2 regions of the Mesorhizobium sp. M1322 genome follow, and region 2 is predicted to be linked to the other one. Evidence: predicted binding sites of a transcription regulator. Region 2 holds the regulator's gene; the other holds the start of a gene.
What was found. The regulator PhoB, encoded in region 2, activates phosphate uptake and scavenging genes when phosphate is short. The targets are predictions, from matches to a motif close to TGTCATNNANCTGTCAT.
Positions count from the first base shown of each region.

Region 1: ugpB (sn-glycerol-3-phosphate ABC transporter substrate-binding protein UgpB) is a predicted target of PhoB. The motif match lies at 2,835-2,851, and genes of this name have one in related genera.

Region 1 is NZ_JAMYLP010000031.1:35,012-45,145, forward strand. It holds gene ugpE (sn-glycerol-3-phosphate ABC transporter permease UgpE) at 1-487, opposite strand, end outside; gene ugpA (sn-glycerol-3-phosphate ABC transporter permease UgpA) at 496-1,380, opposite strand; gene ugpB (sn-glycerol-3-phosphate ABC transporter substrate-binding protein UgpB) at 1,465-2,772, opposite strand; gene tlpA (thiol:disulfide interchange protein TlpA) at 2,985-3,671, opposite strand; gene argH (argininosuccinate lyase) at 3,708-5,108, shown strand; gene NKH12_RS14185 (hypothetical protein) at 5,173-5,379, shown strand; gene lysA (diaminopimelate decarboxylase) at 5,432-6,700, shown strand; gene NKH12_RS14195 (ArsR/SmtB family transcription factor) at 6,774-7,076, opposite strand; gene NKH12_RS14200 (threonine/serine dehydratase) at 7,126-8,067, shown strand; gene NKH12_RS14205 (TIGR02302 family protein) at 8,241-10,134, shown strand, end outside.
Region 2 is NZ_JAMYLP010000025.1:19,110-29,243, reverse strand. It holds gene NKH12_RS12310 (sugar ABC transporter permease) at 1-435, opposite strand, end outside; gene xylF (D-xylose ABC transporter substrate-binding protein) at 577-1,617, opposite strand; gene NKH12_RS12300 (ROK family protein) at 1,885-3,132, shown strand; gene phoB (phosphate regulon transcriptional regulator PhoB) at 3,301-3,990, opposite strand; gene phoU (phosphate signaling complex protein PhoU) at 4,007-4,714, opposite strand; gene pstB (phosphate ABC transporter ATP-binding protein PstB) at 4,753-5,568, opposite strand; gene pstA (phosphate ABC transporter permease PstA) at 5,581-7,194, opposite strand; gene pstC (phosphate ABC transporter permease subunit PstC) at 7,187-8,575, opposite strand; gene NKH12_RS12270 (PstS family phosphate ABC transporter substrate-binding protein) at 8,695-9,699, opposite strand.

The DNA of each region.
Region 1 (10,134 bases), on a different contig from region 2:
ACAGCAGCGTCGCGGTGGCCGAGGCGATCAGCGGGATGATCAGGCCGGCATAGGTGTCGATCATGCCGAGATCAACCATCACCTTGTAGGTCGGCAGGATGCGCACCTCCACGGGAAGCATCAAGGTGATGAAGATCAGCCAGAAGAAGGTCATGCGCAGGGGAAAGCGGAAGAACACGATCGCGTAGGCCGATAGGATCGAGATCAAGATCTTTCCCACCGCAACGCCGAGCGCCATGACCGTGGTGTTGAGGAGCAGTCTGCCGACGCTGACACCGCCGATGCGGCCAATACCGCCGAACAGCGCCTCGCTGTAATTGTTCCAGAGCTGGCCGCCGGGCAACAGCGGCAGCGGCGGCCTAAGGATCGTTTGCAACGTGTGTGTCGAGGCAACGAAAGTGTAGTAGATCGGAAAAGCCACGATCAATATGCCAAGGATGAGCACGGCATGGGCGATGAAGGTGCGGAGCGGGGATTGGCCGATCATCGCTGCCCTCAACCGTAGTGGACTTTGCGTTCCACGTAGCGGAACTGGATGGCGGTAAGCGCAATAACGATGACCATCAGGATGACCGACTGCGCCGCCGAGTCACCCAGGATCAGATTGACGAAGCCGTCGTTGTAGACCTTGTAGACCAGCGTCTCGGTGGTCTTGCCCGGCCCGCCACCGGTGACGGCATGAACGATGCCGAAAGTGTCGAACAGGGCATAGACGGTGTTGACGACCAGCAGGAAAAAGGTGGTCGGCGCAAGAAGCGGGAAGACGATGGTCCAGAAGCGTTTGGTCTCGCCGGCGCCATCCATGGCCGCCGCCTCGATCAGCGTTTTCGGCACCGCCTGCAGCCCGGCGACGAAGAACAGGAAATTGTAGCTGATCTGCTTCCAGGCAGCCGCCGACACCAGCAGGATCATGGCGTGGGTGCCGTTGAGCAGCGGATCCCAGGCGATGCCGAGGCTTCTCAGCAAATAGGCCAACGAGCCGATCGAAGGATTGAACAGAAAAAGCCACAGCATGCCGGCAATCGCCGGCGCCACGGCATAAGGCCATATCAGCAGTGTGCGGTAAAGGCCTTTGCCGCGCACCGCCTTCTCGGCCATGACCGCAAGCAAAAGGGCCACACCCATGGCAACGATCGCAGTCGCAAGCGAGAACACCACCGTGACTTTGATCGAGTTGAGGTAGGCCGGATCAGCCAGCACCTTCCGGAAATTGGCGAACCAGACGAACTTGGTCCTCAGCCCGAACGGATCTTGCCTGAGCATCGACTGGTAAAGCGCCTGACCGGCCGGCCAGTAGAAGAAAACCAGTGTTATCGCGAGTTGTGGCGCCACCAGCAGGTAGGGCAGGATCTTGTGGGGAAAGACGATGCGTGGAGACAGGCTGATTTCCCTCGCTACCTCAGGAGACGCCCACGCGAGCTCGCGTGGGCGATATTCAAACCGATACCAACCGGGATAATCTCGTCAGTTCTCCAGAGCTTCCTCGATCGCGGCGTTGCCGCGCGTGACCGCATTGTCAAGCGCCTGCTGAGCGGTCTGCTGGCCGGCCAGCATCTTCTCCAACTCCTCGTTCTGGATATCGCGCACCTGCGGCAGATTCGGCAGGCGCACGCCCTTCGAGTTATCGGTCGGCGCCTTGCCCGTCATCTGCAGGATGGGTGTCTCGCGGCCGGGGTTCTTTTCATAGAACCCCGATTTCTTGGTCGCCTCGTAGGCGGCGAGGGTCACCGGCAGGTACCCCGACTTCTGGTGCAGATATTCCTGCACATCGGTCTTGGACAGGTAGGCGAAGAAGGCCGCGACGCCCTTGTATTGCTCGTCCGACTTGTTGCCGAACACCCACAGGCTGGCGCCGCCCGGCGTGGTGTTCTGCGGCGCGCCCTTGGCATCGCTGTCGTAGGGAAGCTGGCCGATGCCATAATTCATGCCGGACTTGACGATGTCGCCGAGGCCGCCCGAGGATTCGGTGAAGATGCCGCATTCGCCGGCAAGGAAGATCTGCTTGGCTTCGGAGGTGCGCCCGCCATATTTGAAGGTGCCGTCCTTGGCGAGATTCGCGAGCGCCTGGAAGTGGTTGACGAAAATCGGCGCGTTGATCTTGAGTTCGACATCACCGCCGGCCAGGCCGTTCTGCTGGGTGGCCCAGGGCACATCATTCCACGCCGCAAAATTCTCCAGATGGATCCAGGTCAGCCAGGTCGAGGTGTAGCCGCATGAGGCGCCGCTTGCCTTGATCTTCTTGGCAGCTTCCCACACCTCGTTCCAGGTCTTGGGCGGGCTGTTCACGTCGAGGCCCGCCTTCTGGAAGATGTCCTTGTTGTAGTAGAGGATCGGCGAGGAGGAGTTGTAGGGGAAGGACAGCATGGTGCCGTCCGGCTTCGAATAATAGCCGACGATGCCGGGCAGGTACTGGCTCTTGTCGAAGGTCATCCCGGCACCGGTCATCACCTCGGCCACCGGCTTGATCGCACCCTCGGCCGCCATCATCACACCGGTGCCGACGTCGAACACCTGGAGGATATCGGGTGCCTGTCCGGCGCGGAAGGCAGCGATGCCGGCATTCAGCGTCTCCGGATAGGTGCCCTTGAACACCGGAACGAGCTCATAGTCGCTCTGGCTGGCGTTGAAATCCTTGGAAATCTTGTCGACAACCTCCGCATTAGCGCCGGTCATGGCGTGCCACCAGCTGATCTGCGTGACGGCGAAAGCGGAGGTGGTGGAAAGCAGGGTCATGGTGGCGGCGACACCGGCCGCGAAGCCGAAGAAATTCATGTTTCATCTCCCGTTTTGTCATTGGCGAAAGGGCACTCTCGCAAAGGCAATATGTGTCGCTCGTGACAATTGGACAACGGTTTTGTTGCGGATCGATGAACTGATCTCGGCTCAAAGTTGTGCACGCTTCCGCATGAGAGCCGATGGAAAGGAATTTGCCAAGCCGGCTTATCACTCGAACAAAGGCGGAGACCGGCAAAAATCGCCGGCGCCTAGTCCGACTTGCCAAGCGCCGTTTCTAGCAGCCGCTTGGCGTCCTGGCTCGACCACTCGGCAGGGCCGTTCATGTGAGCGATCAGGCAGCCTTCACCGTCGATCAGCATGGTGACCGGCAGGCCGAGCGCCAGGCCGCGCGTCTTGAGATCGTTGAACAGCGCCATCGTCGAATCACGGTAATAGCCGAGCGCCTCGACGCCGGTTTCCTCGAGGAACTTCTTCGGCTTGGTGTCGTCGCCGACATCGACATTGACCGCGACGACCTCGAAGGCGTCGCTGCCCATTTCTTTCTGCAGCGCGTCGAGCGCCGGCATTTCGGCACGGCAGGGCGCGCACCATGTCGCCCACAGATTGAGCAGCACCGTCTTGCCGGCATGGTCGGCGAGCGTCATCGGCTTGCCGCCAGGGTCGTTGAAGGCAAGGCTTTTCAGCGATTGCGGCGGATCGGCCGGCAAAAGCGCGGCGACCTGGCCGGTGGCAGCCGCCGCGACCGTCTTGGCGCGATCAGCCTTGGCGGCGCAGGCGACATCGTCCTTGCTTTCGTCAACGGCGACTTGAGCGGGCGCGTTGTTGCCAGAACCGCTCTCCCTGACATATACCGCGACCGCGCCGGCCAGCACGCCCGCCACCAAAGCGGCGAGGATGAGGCGCGGGGCCGGAAAAAATTTATTGCCGTCTGCCATTTTTCTAAAAACTGCTCCGGAGCACGGGTTATAGCGATGAGCGACAAGAAGGCCAGCAACCAGATGTGGGGCGGACGTTTTGCCTCGGGTCCGGCCGCGATCATGGAAGCGATCAACGCGTCGATCTCGTTCGACCGCAAACTCTACGCGCAGGATATCAGAGGCTCGATCGCCCATAGCGAGATGCTGGCGCAAACGGGCATTATTTCGGCGGCTGATCAAGGACAAATCGCTCACGGGCTGAACACGATCCTGGCAGAGATCGAAGCCGGCACGTTCGTGTTCTCGACCAGGCTCGAAGACATCCACATGAATGTCGAGGCCCGCCTTGCCGAGCTGATCGGGCCGGCCGCCGGTCGCCTGCACACCGCCCGTTCCCGCAACGACCAGGTGGCGGTCGATCTCAGGCTATGGGTGAAGGACGAATGCTTTCGCGTCGCCGAGGCGCTGAAGGGCCTGATCACGGCGTTCCTGGAACGGGCCGAGGAGCATGCGGCGACGGTGATGCCGGGCTTCACCCATATGCAGGCGGCGCAGCCCGTGACCTTCGGCCACCACTGCATGGCCTATGTCGAGATGTTTTCGCGCGACCTGTCGCGTGTTCGCGACGCCATCGAGCGGATGGACGAAAGCCCGCTCGGTGCGGCCGCCCTTGCCGGCACCAGCTTTCCGATCGACCGGCACCAGACGGCCAAGACGCTCGGCTTCCGCGAGCCGATGCGCAATTCCCTGGACAGCGTTTCGGACCGCGATTTCGCACTGGAGTTTTTGGGGCTGGCGGCGATCTGCGCGACGCATCTGTCGCGGCTGGCCGAAGAGATCATCATCTGGTCGACGCCGCAATTCGGCTTCGTCAGGCTGTCGGACTCATTCTCCACCGGCTCCTCGATCATGCCGCAGAAGAAGAACCCCGACGCCGCCGAACTGGTGCGCGGCAAGACCGGCCGCGTCACCGGCCATCTCGTCGGCCTGCTGACTGTCATGAAGGGCATGCCGCTGACCTACGGCAAGGACATGCAGGAGGACAAGGAATCGGTGTTCGACGCCGCCGAGACGCTCGACCTGATGCTGGCGGCGATGACCGGCATGGTGCGCGACATGACGGTGAACGCCGCCGCCATGAAGAAGGCCGCCGGGTCAGGCTATGCGACCGCGACCGATCTTGCCGACTGGCTGGTGCGCACCCTCGGCCTGCCGTTCCGCGAGGCGCATCATGTCACCGGCCGCGCGGTGGCGCTGGCCGAAGAGAAGAAGATCGGGCTCGACAGGCTGCCGCTGGAAGACTTGCGGTCCATTCACCCCGGCATCACGGCGGGCGTGTTTTCCGTGCTTGCCGTGCAGAATTCGGTGAAGAGCCGCACGAGCTTCGGCGGCACCGCGCCGTCGGAAGTGAGAAAGCAGATCCGATACTGGAAAAAGCACATCGCCAAGGCGTGATTAGGTGCAATGCCAGAAAAACTCGGCTAGAAGCGGCGGGCAAAAGTTTCAGACGGATGGATCGATGACCGCAAGCAGGATTTTGGTGACGCTGACGCTGCTGGCGGCGCTGGCAACCGTAACGGCCTGCGGCAGGAAAGCCGGGCTCGAGACGCCCTATGAGGCGGCTGTGCAGGCGCGCAAGGACGCACAAAAGGCCGAGCAGCCCGTGCCGCCCGAGCCGGAAAAACCGGTCAAGGACAAGAAGTTCATTCTCGACCCGTTGATCTAGAGCCGATGAGATCGGCCGATCTCATCGTGCTCCAACTTCCGGAATCTCTGTTGTGAACCATTTCGACTACCGCGACGGCGTGCTGCATGCCGAGGACGTGGCGCTATCAGATATCGCCGCAAGCGTCGGCACGCCGTTCTATTGCTATTCGACGGCGACGCTGACCCGACATTTCCGCGTGTTTGCACAGGCCTTTGCCGGGCTCGACGCGCTGGTCTGCTACGCCATGAAGGCGAATTCCAACCAGGCGGTGCTGAAGATCCTGGCAAAACTCGGCGCCGGCGCCGACGTGGTCTCGGAAGGCGAATTGCGCCGCGCGCTGGCCGCCGGCATTCCGGCCAACAAGATCCTGTTTTCCGGCGTCGGCAAGACCGCGCGCGAAATGGATTTTGCACTCTCGGCCGGCATTCTCTGTTTCAACGTCGAATCCGAACCGGAACTGGAATTGCTGTCGGCCCGCGCCACGGCGCTTGGCAAGGTGGCGCCGGTCTCGCTGCGCATCAATCCCGATGTCGATGCCAAGACCCACAAGAAGATCTCCACCGGCAAGGCCGAGAACAAGTTCGGCATTCCCTGGCAGAAGGCGCGCCAGGTCTATGCTCGCGCAGCTGAACTGCCTGCCATCAAGGTCACCGGTATCGACACCCATATCGGCAGCCAGATCACCGAATTGCAGCCGTTCGATGATGCCTTCGCGCTGCTGGTGGAACTGGTCGGCGTGCTGCGCGCCGACGGGCACGCCATCGAGCATATCGATCTCGGCGGCGGCCTCGGTATTCCCTACCGGGTCGACAACAGCCCGCCCCCGTTGCCGGACGCTTATGCCCAGATCGTCAAGAAGCACGTCACCAAGCTCGGGCTAAAGGTTATGTTCGAGCCGGGCCGGCTGATATCAGGCAATGCCGGCATCCTTGTCTCGCAAGTGATCTTCGTGAAGGAGGGCGACGCCAAGAACTTCCTGGTCGTCGACGCCGCGATGAACGATCTGATCCGGCCGACACTCTACGACGCCTTCCATGACATCAAACCGGTGGTGCAGCAGCCGGCCGCGGCGCCGCGCATGACGGTCGACGTCGTCGGCCCGGTCTGCGAGACCGGCGATTATCTCGGCCTCGACCGCGACCTGCCGCGGCTCAAGGCCGGCGATCTGATCGCTGTCGCCACCGCCGGCGCCTATGGTGCGGTGCAGGCCGGCACCTACAACACCAGGCCGCTGGTGCCCGAAGTGCTGGTCGACGGCGACCGTTTCCATATCGTGCGCCGGCGCCAGACGTATGACGAGCTGATCGGGCTGGATTCGCTGCCGGACTGGCTGGAATAGACCATGATCCCGAAAAGTGGGAACCGGTTTTCGGAAAAGATCATGGTCAAGCAAGAATAGAGCGCCTGCAGCGCTACAGCCGGTGCTGAATCAGCGCCCTCATCTCGGCGATCCTATCCTCGTCGCGGCGATAGAATGTCCACTGCTTGATGCGCTTGCTGCGCAGAAGGCCGGCTTGGGTCAGCACCCGCATATGCTCGCTGAGCGTCGCCTGGGTGATCCCCAGCTTTTCCGCGATCAGCAGCGCGCAGACGCCATCCTCGACCAGATCGCCATCCGCTTGGCGTGGAAAATGCGCGCGCGGGTCCTTCAGCCAATCGAGGATTTGCAGCCTGCGCTCGTTGGCGATCGCCTTGAAGACATCAACCTCTTGCATTTAGCCATTTTGCTAAGTTACTAAGAGATGTCAACCCTGGGAGCAGACCATGCTGAACGGCAATAGGATCACACGCGAACGCATCGCCGCAATGGAGCCGCGCATCCGGCCATTCGTGCGCCACACGCCGGTGCTGCGCGTCGACATGGCCGATTTCGGCCGTCCGCCTCTTGCCGTCAACCTGAAGCTCGAATGTCTGCAGCATTCCGGCTCGTTCAAGGCTCGCGGCGCATTCACCAATCTTCTCGAACGGCCGGTTCCCGCGGCCGGCGTCGTCGCCGCATCGGGCGGCAATCATGGTGCCGCGGTCGCCTATGCCGCCATGCGGCTCGGCCATAAGGCAACAATTTTCGTTCCCGAAGTGAGCCCGCCGGCCAAGCTGGAACGCATCCGCGGCTACGGCGCCGAACTGGTTGTCGGCGGCGCGCGCTATGCCGAGGCGCTGGCCGCGAGCGAAAGCTTCGCCGAAAAGTCCGGCGCCCTGCAGATCCACGCCTTCAACCAGGAGGAGACGCTGGTCGGGCAAGGCACGCTTGGCCTCGAGATCGAGGCCGACCTGCCTGAGCTCGACACGCTGCTGGTCGCCGTCGGCGGCGGCGGCCTGATTGGCGGCATCGCCGCCTGGTTTGCCGGCCGCATCAGGATCATCGCCGTCGAGCCCGAGGGTGCGCCGACGCTTCATCGCGCCTTCGAGGCCGGCCGGCCCGTCGATGCGCCGACTGAGGGCATCGCCGCCGATTCGCTGGCGCCGAAGCGCGTCGGCGAAATGATGTTTCCAATCGCCGAAGCCTTCGTCGAGCGTTCCATACTGGTCAGCGATAACGAGATCATCGCCGCGCAGGCGGCGCTTTGGGACCGGGTGCGAATCATCTCCGAGCCGGGCGGCGCCGCGGCCTTCGCGGCGATCCTGTCCGGCCGCTACGCGCCGGCCGCGGGCGAGCGTGTCGCCGTGCTGGTCTGCGGTGCAAACGCCAATCCGGCTAAATTCTGACGATAACGGGGCAGTCCTGTTCACGTTTTCGGGAACCGCCTCGCCTTCGCCGTGTTTGTTGATATGCTTCGAGTGAAGTGCATCTAAGACTTTGAGTCCTTCGCATCCGATTTTCGGGCCGGTGCGATAGATTTGTGAGGTTCGGGTTATCCCGCCTGAATCAGGAAGGGCCGATGACGCAACGACCCACCTTCACCAGCGATCACAGCCTGGCCGGGCGCCTTGCCCTGAGCCGGCTGGCGACGCGGGTTTCGATGACGGTCGAGCGTGGCTGGCCGTTGCTGCTTCCGCTGGTCATTGTCGCCAGCCTGTTCCTCAGCGTCTCGTGGCTCGGCCTCTTCCTTCTGCTGCCCGACACGGCGCGCATCGGCCTCATGGCAGTGTTCGGCATCGCAGCCCTTGCCGCGCTCTATCCCCTGCGTTTCTTCCGGGTGCCGTCCAGTGCCGAGATCGACCGGCGCATCGAGGCGGCCAACCAATTGCTGCACAGTCCGGTGCTGGTTCAGACCGACCGGCCGAGCGGCAGGGAGAGCATTTTTTCGCAAGCGCTGTGGCGCGAGCACCAGAAACGCATGGCCGAAAAACTCGGCAACCTCGGTGGCGACCTGCCGCGCACACGGGTGCCGGAGCGCGACCCATGGGGGCTGCGGGCCGTGGCGGCGCTTTTGTTGGTCACCGCGTTTGCCTTCTCCTTCGGGCCGTCTGGCGGCCGCATCGCAGACGGGTTCAGTGCCCACGCGGCGCGCGACGCGGTGCCGCCGCGCATCGACGCCTGGGTGACGCCGCCGGCCTACACCGGCAGGCCGCCGGTCTTCCTCACGTCCCCAGCCCTCGCCAACCCAGCCCTCGCCGACAATGGCAATCAGGCTGCGCCCACCTTCACCGTTCCGGAAGGCAGCGATGTTTCGCTGCGCGTCACCGGCGGTTCGGGCGAGGAAACGCTGAGCTACGCCGCCGCCGACGCCACCGCCCGCCCCATCGCGCCGGCCGGGCAGCAGGCCGACGCAGCCAAGCCGGCGTCGGCAAAGCCCACCACGGCAACGCCTTCCACGGTGCGCCAGTTCAGCGGAAAGCTGACGTCCAACGGCACGCTGACGCTGCAATCGGGCAATGACGAACTCGGAAACTGGGCCTTCGCGGTGATCCCCGACAAGCCGCCGCAGATCCGCTTCGTCGGCGAGCCGAAACGCGCCGTCAACGGCTCCTTCGAACTCAACTACCAGATCGACGACGACTATGGCGCGGCCTCCGCCAAGGCGGATTTCGTATTGGCCGACCCACCGGCGCCGAATGCGCATCCGCTCTATGGCCCGCCCGAAATGCCGCTGACGTTGCCGCGCCGCGGCGCCAAGGGTAATGCCGCCAAGACCACGAAGGACCTGACCGAGCATGTCTGGGCCGGCGGCAATATCAAGCTCAGGCTTGTCGCCACCGACGATGCCGGACATACGGCAACCAGCGAAACCAAGGCGCTGGTGATGCCGGAGCGGCCTTTCTCCAACCCCCTGGCGAGGGCCGTGATCGAGCAGCGCTGCGTGCTGGCGCTCGACGCCAACGCCAAGAGCCGCGTGCTCGACCTGATGGACGCGATCACGCTCAGGCCCGAAGACACGTTCGACAACATGGCGCACTACCTTGCCATCATGAGCGCCCGCACCCGGTTGAAGATGGCCGACAACGACGACAAGTTGCGCGACGAGGTCGCCTACCTCTGGGAGATCGCGCTCGGCATCGAGCAAGGCAATCTTTCCGAAGCCGAGAGGCGGCTGCGCCAGGCGCAGCAGGCGCTGCAGGACGCGATCAAGAACGGCGCCAGCGACGAGGAAATCGACAAGGCGATGAAGGAACTGCGCGAGGCGATGAACCAGTTCCTGCAGGAATTCGCCCAGCGTGCACAGCAGAATCCGAACGCGCCGCAGATGCAGCAGAACGGCCAGGAACTGCGCCAGAGCGACATCGAACGGATGATGGACCAGATCGAGAATCTGGCGAAGTCCGGCGACCGCGACAGCGCGCAGCAATTGCTTTCGCAACTGCAGGACATGATGAACAATCTGCAGGCCGGAC
Region 2 (10,134 bases):
GCCGATCATGAGACCGAGCACCACGCCGGCAGCCAGTGCGATGATCCATATCCAGGGATTTCCAAGCTGGAACCCCATGACGCGGATGAGGAATTCGGCCTGCGCGACGCCCATCACCATGCCGATCACACCTTCGACGGAGCCGACCGAAAGATCGATATTGCGCATCACGATGACCAGCACCATGCCGGTCGCCATGATCGCGAGCGAGGAGGTCTGCACCGACAGGTTCCAGAGATTGCGCGGCATAAGGAAGAGCCCGCCCGACAGGATGTGGATTCCAACCCAGATGACCAGCAGCGCGCCGACCATGCCGAGCATGCGTATGTCGAGTTCGGTTGCCTTGAGGAAGCGGCCGACGGGGCTGAGCTCGGATTCACGCGCCCGATCGACAGCTGTATCGGCGGCCGGCGTGTTGGAAGTCGTATCGGTCATGATGTCCTCCCACCGGGTTGCCGTCTGCCGCGGATGCCGGAGCAGCTTAGAAGTTAGCCGCGAGAAGCGGAAAAACAATTCTTTTTGAAAAAACGCCGCGGCGTGGAGCCGCGGCGTTTCAGGCTTCTTGCGAAGGCCGGATCAGTTGCAGACCGGGACGGTGCCCGCTGCCACGCCGGCGCAGACCTCTTCCTTCTTGATCCAGCCCGCGTCGATGACGACGTTGAGATTGTCCTTGGTGATGGCAATCGGCGTCAGGAACAGCGACTTGACGACATTGCCGCCCGGCGTGGTGAAGTCCTTGACGCCCGCAACGTCTGTCATCTGCTTGCCGTCGGCCAGCTGCGAGGCGATCTCGGCAGCGTTCTTGCCGAGTTCGCGCGCGTCTTTCCACACCGATACGGTCTGCGTGCCGAGCGCGATGCGGTTCAGCGCGGCATGGTCGCCGTCCTGGCCCGACACCGGGACGGATCCGGCTAAGCCTTGCGCCGTCAGCGCCGCGACGACGCCACCGGCGGTGCCGTCATTGGCGGCAACCACCGCATCGACCTTGTTGTCGTTGGCGGTCAGGAACTGTTCCATGTTCTTCTGGGCGTTGGCGGGAAGCCAGCCGTCCGTATAGGCCTCGCCGACATTCTTGATCTTGCCGCTGTCGATGGCGTCCTTGAGCACTTCCATGGAGCCGGCGAACAGGAAATCGGCATTCGGGTCGGCGCCCGAGCCCTTGATGAAGACGTAATTGCCTTCCGGCGCCACCTTGAACACTTCGCGGGCCTGCATGCGGCCGACTTCCTGGTTATCGAAGGTCAGATAGAACACGTCCTTGTTCTCGATCAGCCGGTCATAGCCGACGACCGGAATGCCTTCGTCCAGCGCCTTCTGCACCGCCGGCCCGATGGCCGAGGCATCCTGCGCAAGGATGATCAGCGCGTTGGCACCCTGCGAGATCAGGCTCTCGACGTCGGTCAGCTGCTTGCCGGGATTGGACTGTGCATCGGCGGAAATATACTTGTCGCCGGCTGCCTCGATCGCCGACTTCATGGCGGCTTCGTCGGTCTTCCAGCGCTCTTCCTGGAAGTTCGACCACGAAACGCCAATGACCTTGTCCTTCGCCTGTGCAACCGACGCGAGCGTCAGCGACATCGCGACCCCCGCCAGAATGGCGGCTGTGAATCTCTTCATGATATTCCTCCCTGCGCCGCGTACGGCGCGACCAGACTGGCCCGAAGGCCGGCACAAAGGCTCTATTTTTTTCGAGCCTCGAAAAAATACTGGTCCAACGCCGAAGCGCTGTCAACATCAAACCTGATGGATCTTGATGTCCCTGCCGACTTATTTCGAGTCTCGGAATAAACAATGACAGGGCCGGCTGCTTCTGCGAGTATTTGTAGGACATTACCGACGGCTTCCGTCCATGAGCGGCCGCGGCAATAGGGAGGAAGCAAAAGAATGTCGGTTGGAATCCGTCATGACGATTTGCGCCGGCGCAACCGGGCCATGGTGATTTCGGCCGTACGCCGGGCCGGCCAGCCGTCGCGGACCGAGATCGCCGCAACCACCGCCCTCAGCCATTCGACCATATCGGCGATCTCTTCCGACCTGATCCAGGAAGGCATCCTGACCGAGATCAAGGCGAGCGAGACCGTTTCGATGAAACGCGGCCGACCGCAGGTCGGCCTCAGCCTCAATCCGGAAGCCGCTGCGGTATTGGCGGTCGTATTGTCGCTGAATTTCCTGTCGGTCGCCGTCATCGACTATGCCGGACAGGTGGTCGCCGAGGAACAGCGCCGGCTGGACACGCTGACCATGTCGCGCGACGAGCTGATCGGCGAATGTGTCGCCATCGTCCGGCGTCGGCTCGAAGACCCCGACCTCGATGTCCAAAGCGTCGCCCGTATCGCGCTGGCGATCCAGGGCATCACCGATTCCCATGCGCGCGCCATGTTGTGGTCGCCGATCACGCCGCAGACGAATATCGCCTTCGCCGACATTCTGGAACGCGAGTTCGGCATCCCGGCCATCATGGAGAACGACTGCAACATGATGGCCGTGGCGCTGCGTTGGCGCGACCCGGATCGCTACCGCGACGATTTCATCGCCATCCTGCTCTCGCACGGCATCGGTATGGGGCTGGTGCTGAAGGGCGAACTGTTCACCGGCACCCATTCCTCAGGCGGTGAATTCGGCCACATGATCCATCGGCCGGGCGGCGCGCTTTGCCGCTGCGGGCGGCGTGGCTGCGTCGAGGCCTATGCCGGCAACTACGCCATCTGGCGCAACGCAAGGCAATTGAGCGAGAACGCCGAGCCGGTCGCCGATGTCAGCGACGCCGAGATGCGGGCACTGGCGGCCCAGGCGCGCCAGACGGACGGACCGGAGCGCGAAGCCTACCGCAAGGCCGGCGAAGCACTCGGCTTCGGGCTCGGCAGCCTGTTCGCGCTGATCGATCCGGCGCCGGTCGCCATGGTCGGCGCCAGCGCTGCCGCCTTCGACCTGATCGAACCGGCCCTGCGCGAGGCCATCGCCCAGACCGCCGGCGGCCAGCATTCGGGTTCGATTTCCTTCGACACCGAGCCGAACGAACTGCCGCTGATCCGCGAAGGCTGTGCCATGCGGGCGCTGAGCTTCGTCGACCAGGAGATTTTCGCGCCGGGCATCCAGGCGCGAGCCGGCTCGGTCGGAAAGAACGTGGCTTGAATTCGAAGGCAGGGATCGCCGGATCGCGACTTGGGGTGCGTTGATTCAGGTCAGGCCGAGTCGAGAATGGTGGGTTCCGAGAACCGGAGCGGAGCGTACTTTTGGGTACGTGATGAGCGGAAGCGCAGGAAGCCGCCGGTCGCAGGCCGGCATCACCCTGAATATCAGCTAGTCTTCCCTGATCGCATAGCCCGCGCCGCGGATGGTGCGGATGACATCAGGCATGCGACCATTGTTGACCGCCTTGCGCAACCGTCCGACATGGACGTCCACCGTGCGCTCGTCGATGTAGATCGTCTCGCCCCAAACATTGTCGAGCAACTGGCTGCGCGAGAAGACCCGACCCGGGTGCCGCATCATGAATTCGAGCAGCCGGAACTCGGTTGGCCCGAGCCGGATCTCGCTCTTCTTGCGATAGACCCTGTGCGATTCGCGATCGAGCACGATGTCGCCGACCTTAAGCACGCTGGACAGCACTTCCGGCTTGGCGCGGCGCAGCAGCGCCTTGACCCTGGCCATGAATTCCGGCGTGGAGAACGGCTTGACCAGATAGTCGTCGGCTCCGGTGGAAAGGCCGCGCACCCGATCGCTCTCCTCGCCGCGCGCGGTCAGCATGATGATCGGCAGCCGCTCGGTTTCCGGACGCACCCGAAGGCGCCGGCAAAGCTCGATGCCGGAAACCGCCGGCACCATCCAGTCGAGCACCAGAAGATCGGGCACGTTTTCCTGCAGCCGGATTTCGGCCTCGTCGCCGCGCGTCACCACCTCGACCTGATAACCCTCGGATTCCAGATTGTAACGAAGGAGGACGCCCAGCGGCTCTTCATCCTCCACCACCATGATGCGCGGCGCGATCATCGGCCGGTCACTCCTGTCATGTCGCTGGCGCCGACATCATCGTTTCGTCTAGCTTCGGGCGATCCGCCGGCAATTGCTGCCCGGTCACGACAAAGTAGGCGTTTTCGGCGATGTTGGTGACATGATCGCCGATACGCTCGAGATTCTTGGCGCAGAACAGAAGATGCGTGCAGGCGGTGATGTTGCGCGGATCCTCCATCATGTAGGTCAGGAGTTCGCGAAAAACCGCCGTGTATTTCACGTCGATCTTCTGGTCATCGGCGCGCAGTTCTTTCAACGCGCCGGCATTGCGCGACACATAGTGCTCAACCACCCCGCGGAGCTGCACAAGAACGAGATCCGCCATCGCGTCGATACCGTGCGACAGATTACGCGGCGTGGCGCTCTGCCCGACTGCGCTGACCCGCTTGGCTATGTTCTTGGCCAAATCGCCGATGCGCTCGAGATCGCCGGCCATGCGGATTGCGCCAACCACGGCGCGCAGATCTTGCGCCATCGGCTGCCGCTTGGCGATCAGCGTGATCGCGCTATCGTCGAGTTCGCGCTGCCGCGCATCCATGATGGCGTCGTCCGAGACGACACGCTGCGCCATCGCATTGTCTGACGCAAGCAACGCGCGGATCGAGGCTGCGACCATCGCGGCGGCGAGCTCGTCCATGTCGCGGATCAGCCTGTCGATGTGCTCCAGTTCCTCGTCGAAAGATGCGACGGTGTGTTCACCCATGATACTGTCCTCGTGTTCGAAATTCGCCGCCGGACCGCTCAGCCGAACCGGCCGGTGATGTAGTCCTGGGTGCGCTTGTCGTCGGGATTGGTGAACATCTTGTCGGTCGCGCCCTCCTCGACCAGATAGCCGAGATGGAACATCGCCGTGCGTTGCGACACGCGCGCCGCCTGCTGCATCGAATGGGTGACGATGACGATCGTGTAGTTCTGGCGCAGTTCGTCGATCAGTTCCTCGACGCGGGCGGTGGCGATCGGATCCAGCGCCGAACAGGGTTCGTCCATCAGGATGACTTCCGGCGACACTGCGATGGCGCGCGCGATGCACAGGCGCTGCTGCTGTCCGCCAGAGAGACCGGTGCCCGACTCGAGCAGGCGATCCTTGACCTCGTTGAACAGGCCGGCCTTCTTCAGGCTCGATTCGACGATGCCGTCCAGCTCGGCCTTGCTCCTGGCCAGGCCATGAATGCGCGGACCGTAGGCGACATTTTCATAGATCGACTTCGGAAACGGGTTCGGCTTCTGGAATACCATGCCGACGCGAGCTCGCAGCTCGACGACATCGATTTTCGGGTCGTAAACATCCTCGCCGTCGAGCGTTATCTTGCCGCTCACCCGCGCGATATCGATCGTGTCGTTCATTCGGTTCAGGCAACGCAGGAAGGTCGACTTGCCACAGCCCGACGGACCGATCAACGCCGTGACCTGGTTCTCGCGGACATCGAGGTCCACGTCGAACAGAGCTCGCTTCTCGCCGTAATGAACAGAGACCTTTTCGCCCTTCATCTTGATCGAAGGGGCATTGGTTCCGCTGCTCAGTTTCTGTTCGACGCCGGCTTCCGTCATGATGTTCATATCCTCTACTCCTTACCAGCGCCGCTCGAAGCGCCTGCGCAGTATCACCGCGATGGCGTTCATGATGACCAAAAACACCAGCAAAATCAAAATCGCCGCCGAAGTCTTCTGCTGGAATCCAGCTTCCGGGAAATCGGCCCACATGAATATCTGCACCGGCAGGATCGTCGCGGGATCGGTAAAGCCGCCGGGAATGTCGACGATGAAGGCGACCATGCCGATCATCAGCAACGGCGCGGTTTCGCCCAGCGCATGCGCCATTCCGAGAATGGTGCCGGTCATGATGCCCGGCATCGCCAGCGGCAGGACGTGATGGAATACGGTCTGGACCTTGGACGCTCCGATGCCGAGCGCCGCCTCGCGGATCGACGGCGGCACGGCGCGCAGCGAAGCGCGCGAGGCGATAATGATGATCGGCAGGGTCATCAGCGCCAGCACCATGCCGCCGACCACCGGGGCCGAACGCGGCATGCCGAAGAAATTCAGGAATACGGCAAGTCCAAGCAGGCCGAAGACGATCGAAGGTACCGCCGCCAGATTGTTGATATTCACTTCGATGATCGTCGTCAGCCGGTTCTTGGGGGCAAATTCCTCGAGGTAGATCGCCGCCGAAACGCCGATCGGGAAGGCGATGGCGAGCGTAACGATCATGGTCAGGAACGATCCGACGACCGCGCCCCAGATACCGGCCAGTTCCGGCTCGCGGCTTGCGCCGGTGAAGAAGAAGATCGAGTTGAACCGGCTTTCGATCTGGCCGGCGCTCTTCAGCGTGTCGAGCCAGACGATCTCCTTGTCCGAGATCTTTCGCGATGCTTCCGGCGTATCGATGACGCGCAGGAATGCCTGGCCGCTCGCGGCGGGCGTCGTGCCGTCCAGCGCCTCGATCACCGTGCCCTTTGCGACCGCCGCCCCGTTGGGCCCCGGCGATAGCGCGGTGAGCTTGACCGTGCCGCCATTGAACGTGACCAGCAGCGACGACGCGCCGCTCGTCAGCGTGAGCGTGCCGTTTTCGCCCTCGGTCGCACCATGGCCGCGCGCCAGCGTCAGCATGGCATCGTCGCCGAAGGTCAGATCGATGTCGCCGCTGGTTTCCGAAGGCGTGACGCTTGTCGAAATCGCTTCGTCCGAACCGACGTCGGCAAGCAAACCTTTGAGATAAAGGTCGGCAAAATCGTCAAGTGGAACGGCATAGTCCACCGTTCCTCCGAGCATCCCCGGATCAGCCGCAATATCCTTGCGCAGGAAGACGCCTGTGCCGGTGGAAATCAGCCCGCGCAGCAGTCGCTTGTCCTGACGGCTCTTAACATCCGGAAATCTTGCCGTAAGCGCTTGCTGAGCGATGGCATCGTAGTTGACGGCATCGAGTTTCGCGGGGTCGACCTTGGCCGCCGAGAGATCGATCGGCAGCGTCAGATAATTCTGCCGCAACGCCGGGATCGCCTGCGTGACGATCGTCGACAGGAGCAGCACAAGGAATAAGCCGGCCAACGCGACGGCTGCAGCACCGAGCCATTTGAACCACGTTTCGGTGCGGTAACGACCCTTCAGCCGCGCCTTTGCGGCATCGTCGGTATGAATGCTGACCGGCCGTCCGACGGCGCCGAATGACGAGATCGCATCAGTCATATTGCTCTCGGTATTTCTGGACGACGCGCAAGGCGACGATGTTGAGGGTGAGCGTGATGCAGAACAGCACCAGGCCGAGGGCGAACGCTGCAAGCGTCTTGGCGCTGTCGAACTCCTGATCGCCCACCAGTAGCGTTACGATCTGCACGGTCACGGTGGTGACCGCTTCGAGCGGGTTGGCCGTGAGGTTTGCCGCCAGCCCCGCCGCCATGACGACGATCATTGTTTCGCCGATCGCGCGGCTGACGGCAAGCAGCATCGCCGAAACGATGCCTGGAAGGGCAGCGGGAAGGACCACCTTGCGGATGGTTTCCGACTTGGTCGCACCGAGGCCTGCGGAACCGTCTCTCAGGGATTGCGGAACGGCGTTGATCACATCATCGGAAAGCGAGGAAACGAAGGGAATGATCATGATACCCATGACCACGCCTGCGGCGAGCGCAGATTCGGACGCGACGTTGAGGCCCAGGCTTTCGCCGATACCGCGGAAGTAGGGCGCAACCGTCAGCGCGGCGAAAAAGCCGTAGACGACGGTCGGAATGCCGGCGAGAATTTCCAGAACCGGCTTTGCCACCGCGCGGACGCTTTTGGAGGCGTAATCCGAAAGGTAGATCGCAGCCATCAGCCCGATAGGCGCAGCCACTAGCATAGCGATGAAGGTGATGAGCAGCGTGCCGGCAAAGAGCGGCACCATGCCAAAAATGTCCTGGTTGACCGCCCCGGCTTCCGCTCCGGCGCCGGTGAAGGCGCTCTGCGGCGACCAATGCGTGCCGAACAGGAACTTATAGAACGGCACCTGCTGGAAGAACCGCAGGGATTCGAAGATGAGCGACAGGACGATGCCGACCGTCGTCAGGATCGCGACTACCGAACAGGCGATCAAGAATGCGCGAAGAACGCGCTCGACCACATGGCGCGCCCGGTAGGCCTGTGCGATGCGCGAATTGGCCCAGTAAAATCCGGACGCGGAAAGCACGAGCGCGACGGCCCAGATGATCCAGGTGCTGGTCGTATGGATCGATTTGTAGACGGCCGCGGCTGCCTCTTTCGTGGGATCGGCGAAGCCGACAAGCCCGCCAAAGGCCATCGCGCGAGCGTCGCGGATGAAAGCTTCGACCTGCGGGACGCCCATTCCCGACAACTCGGAGGCGAAGCGGTCGGCAATGATCGACGATTCAATTCCCGGCGTGACCAGCGACCACAACAAGATCGCAAGCAGCGCGGGACCGGCAGCAAAAAGCGCCAGAAACATGCCATGTTGGCCAGGCAGCGAATGCAATCGCGCGACGTCGCCATTGACACTGGCAATGGCGCGTCTCCGGCCGATCCAATAGGCCGCAGCGGCCAGAACCAACAGAAGAACAACGAGATAACCGACCATGATTCAGGACGTCCCCTCGACCGCCGGTCATTCACCGGCTCAAAGCACGGGACCTTGGTCCCGCGCTTTGGGCTTTAGTGCATAGGGTCAGAGCGGATATACGCCCGGACCCCGAAACATCAGGAACCCATGCCCTTCAGGGCCTTGGCGTTTTCGGCCCATGTGGCGCGCTCGGCGTCCGGCAGCGGGATCAGGCCCTTGTCGGCCAGATAACCATCAGGACCCCATGCAGCCTCCGAGGTGTACTCGGCGATGAACTCCTGCATGCCGGGGATGACGCCAACATGCTCTTTCTTGGCATAGACATAGAGCGAGCGGGAAACGCCGTAATCGCCGGATGCGATGTTCTCGAAGGTCGGCTCGACGCCGTCGATCTTGTGGCCCTGCAACTTGTCAGCGTTCTGGTCAAGGAACGAGAAGCCAAAGACGCCGAAGGCATTCGGGTTGGCTTCCAGCTTCTGGACAATCAGATTGTCGTTTTCGCCGGCCTCGACAAAGGCGCGGTCTTCGCGGATCTCGCCGCAGCCCTTTTCGTTAGCCGCCTTCACTTCTTCCTGGCAGGCCGCGTCCATGACGAGTTCAACGAACGCATCGCGCGTGCCAGATGTCGGCGGCGGGCCAAGCACCTCGATCTTCGTCGCGGGAAGTGACGCATCGACATCCGACCAGTTCTTGTAGGGGTTGGCGACGACCTTGCCGTCAACAGCGACGTTCTTGGCGAGTGCCTTGAAAATCTGTTCCTTGGTCAGATCAACGACAGTCCCTGCCTTCGAGTTGGCCAGTACGATGCCGTCGAAGCCGACCTTGATCTCGACCGGCGTCACGCCGTTTGCCTTGCAGGTTTTAAGCTCGCTGTCCTTGATGGCGCGCGAGGCATTGGTGAAGTCGGCGGTATTTTCGCCGACGCCCTGGCAAAACAGCTTCATGCCGCCGCCGGTGCCGGTCGACTCGACGACCGGGGTCTTGATCTTTCCGCTCTGGCCGAGCTTTTCAGCGACAGCCGTCGTGAAGGGGAACACTGTGGACGAACCGACGATTTGAATCTGGTCGCGCGCGGCGGCATAACCAGCCGACGCGGCGAGCGCAAGCGCCGCGGCCGACGCCGTAAGGAGGAATTTCTTCATGTGGCCTGCTCCTGTTCGGAAATGGTCTCTCGGCGCCATTCCTTCGGCGCCCGCTGAGGCCAATAGCCTCCGATTATTACAGTCACATGACAGTTTGATGTCAGCCCGGTAACCGCCGCACAGCCATGTCGAAAAGGAAGGGACGCGGGTCTCGCCGGCACAGCCGTGGTTTGCCGCTGGAATCAGCAGCTTGCACGATTTGCGGCCGGCATTTGCCCTCGACAGGCGAGACAATGGCGCTAAAAAGAAAATCCGGGCGGGAGCGCGTTGCATGCGGCCAAGGAGGTCATGGCCGCGCCATCGCCGAAACAGGTCCGTTGGGGTAAATCTGACCCTGCTTCTTGCCGGCGGTCGCTGCTCCCGCCCGTAACTAGAGGAGCGGAACTCGAATGCGCTTATTGTCCCAACCGGACGCACGCTTTGGTATGGTGCGAT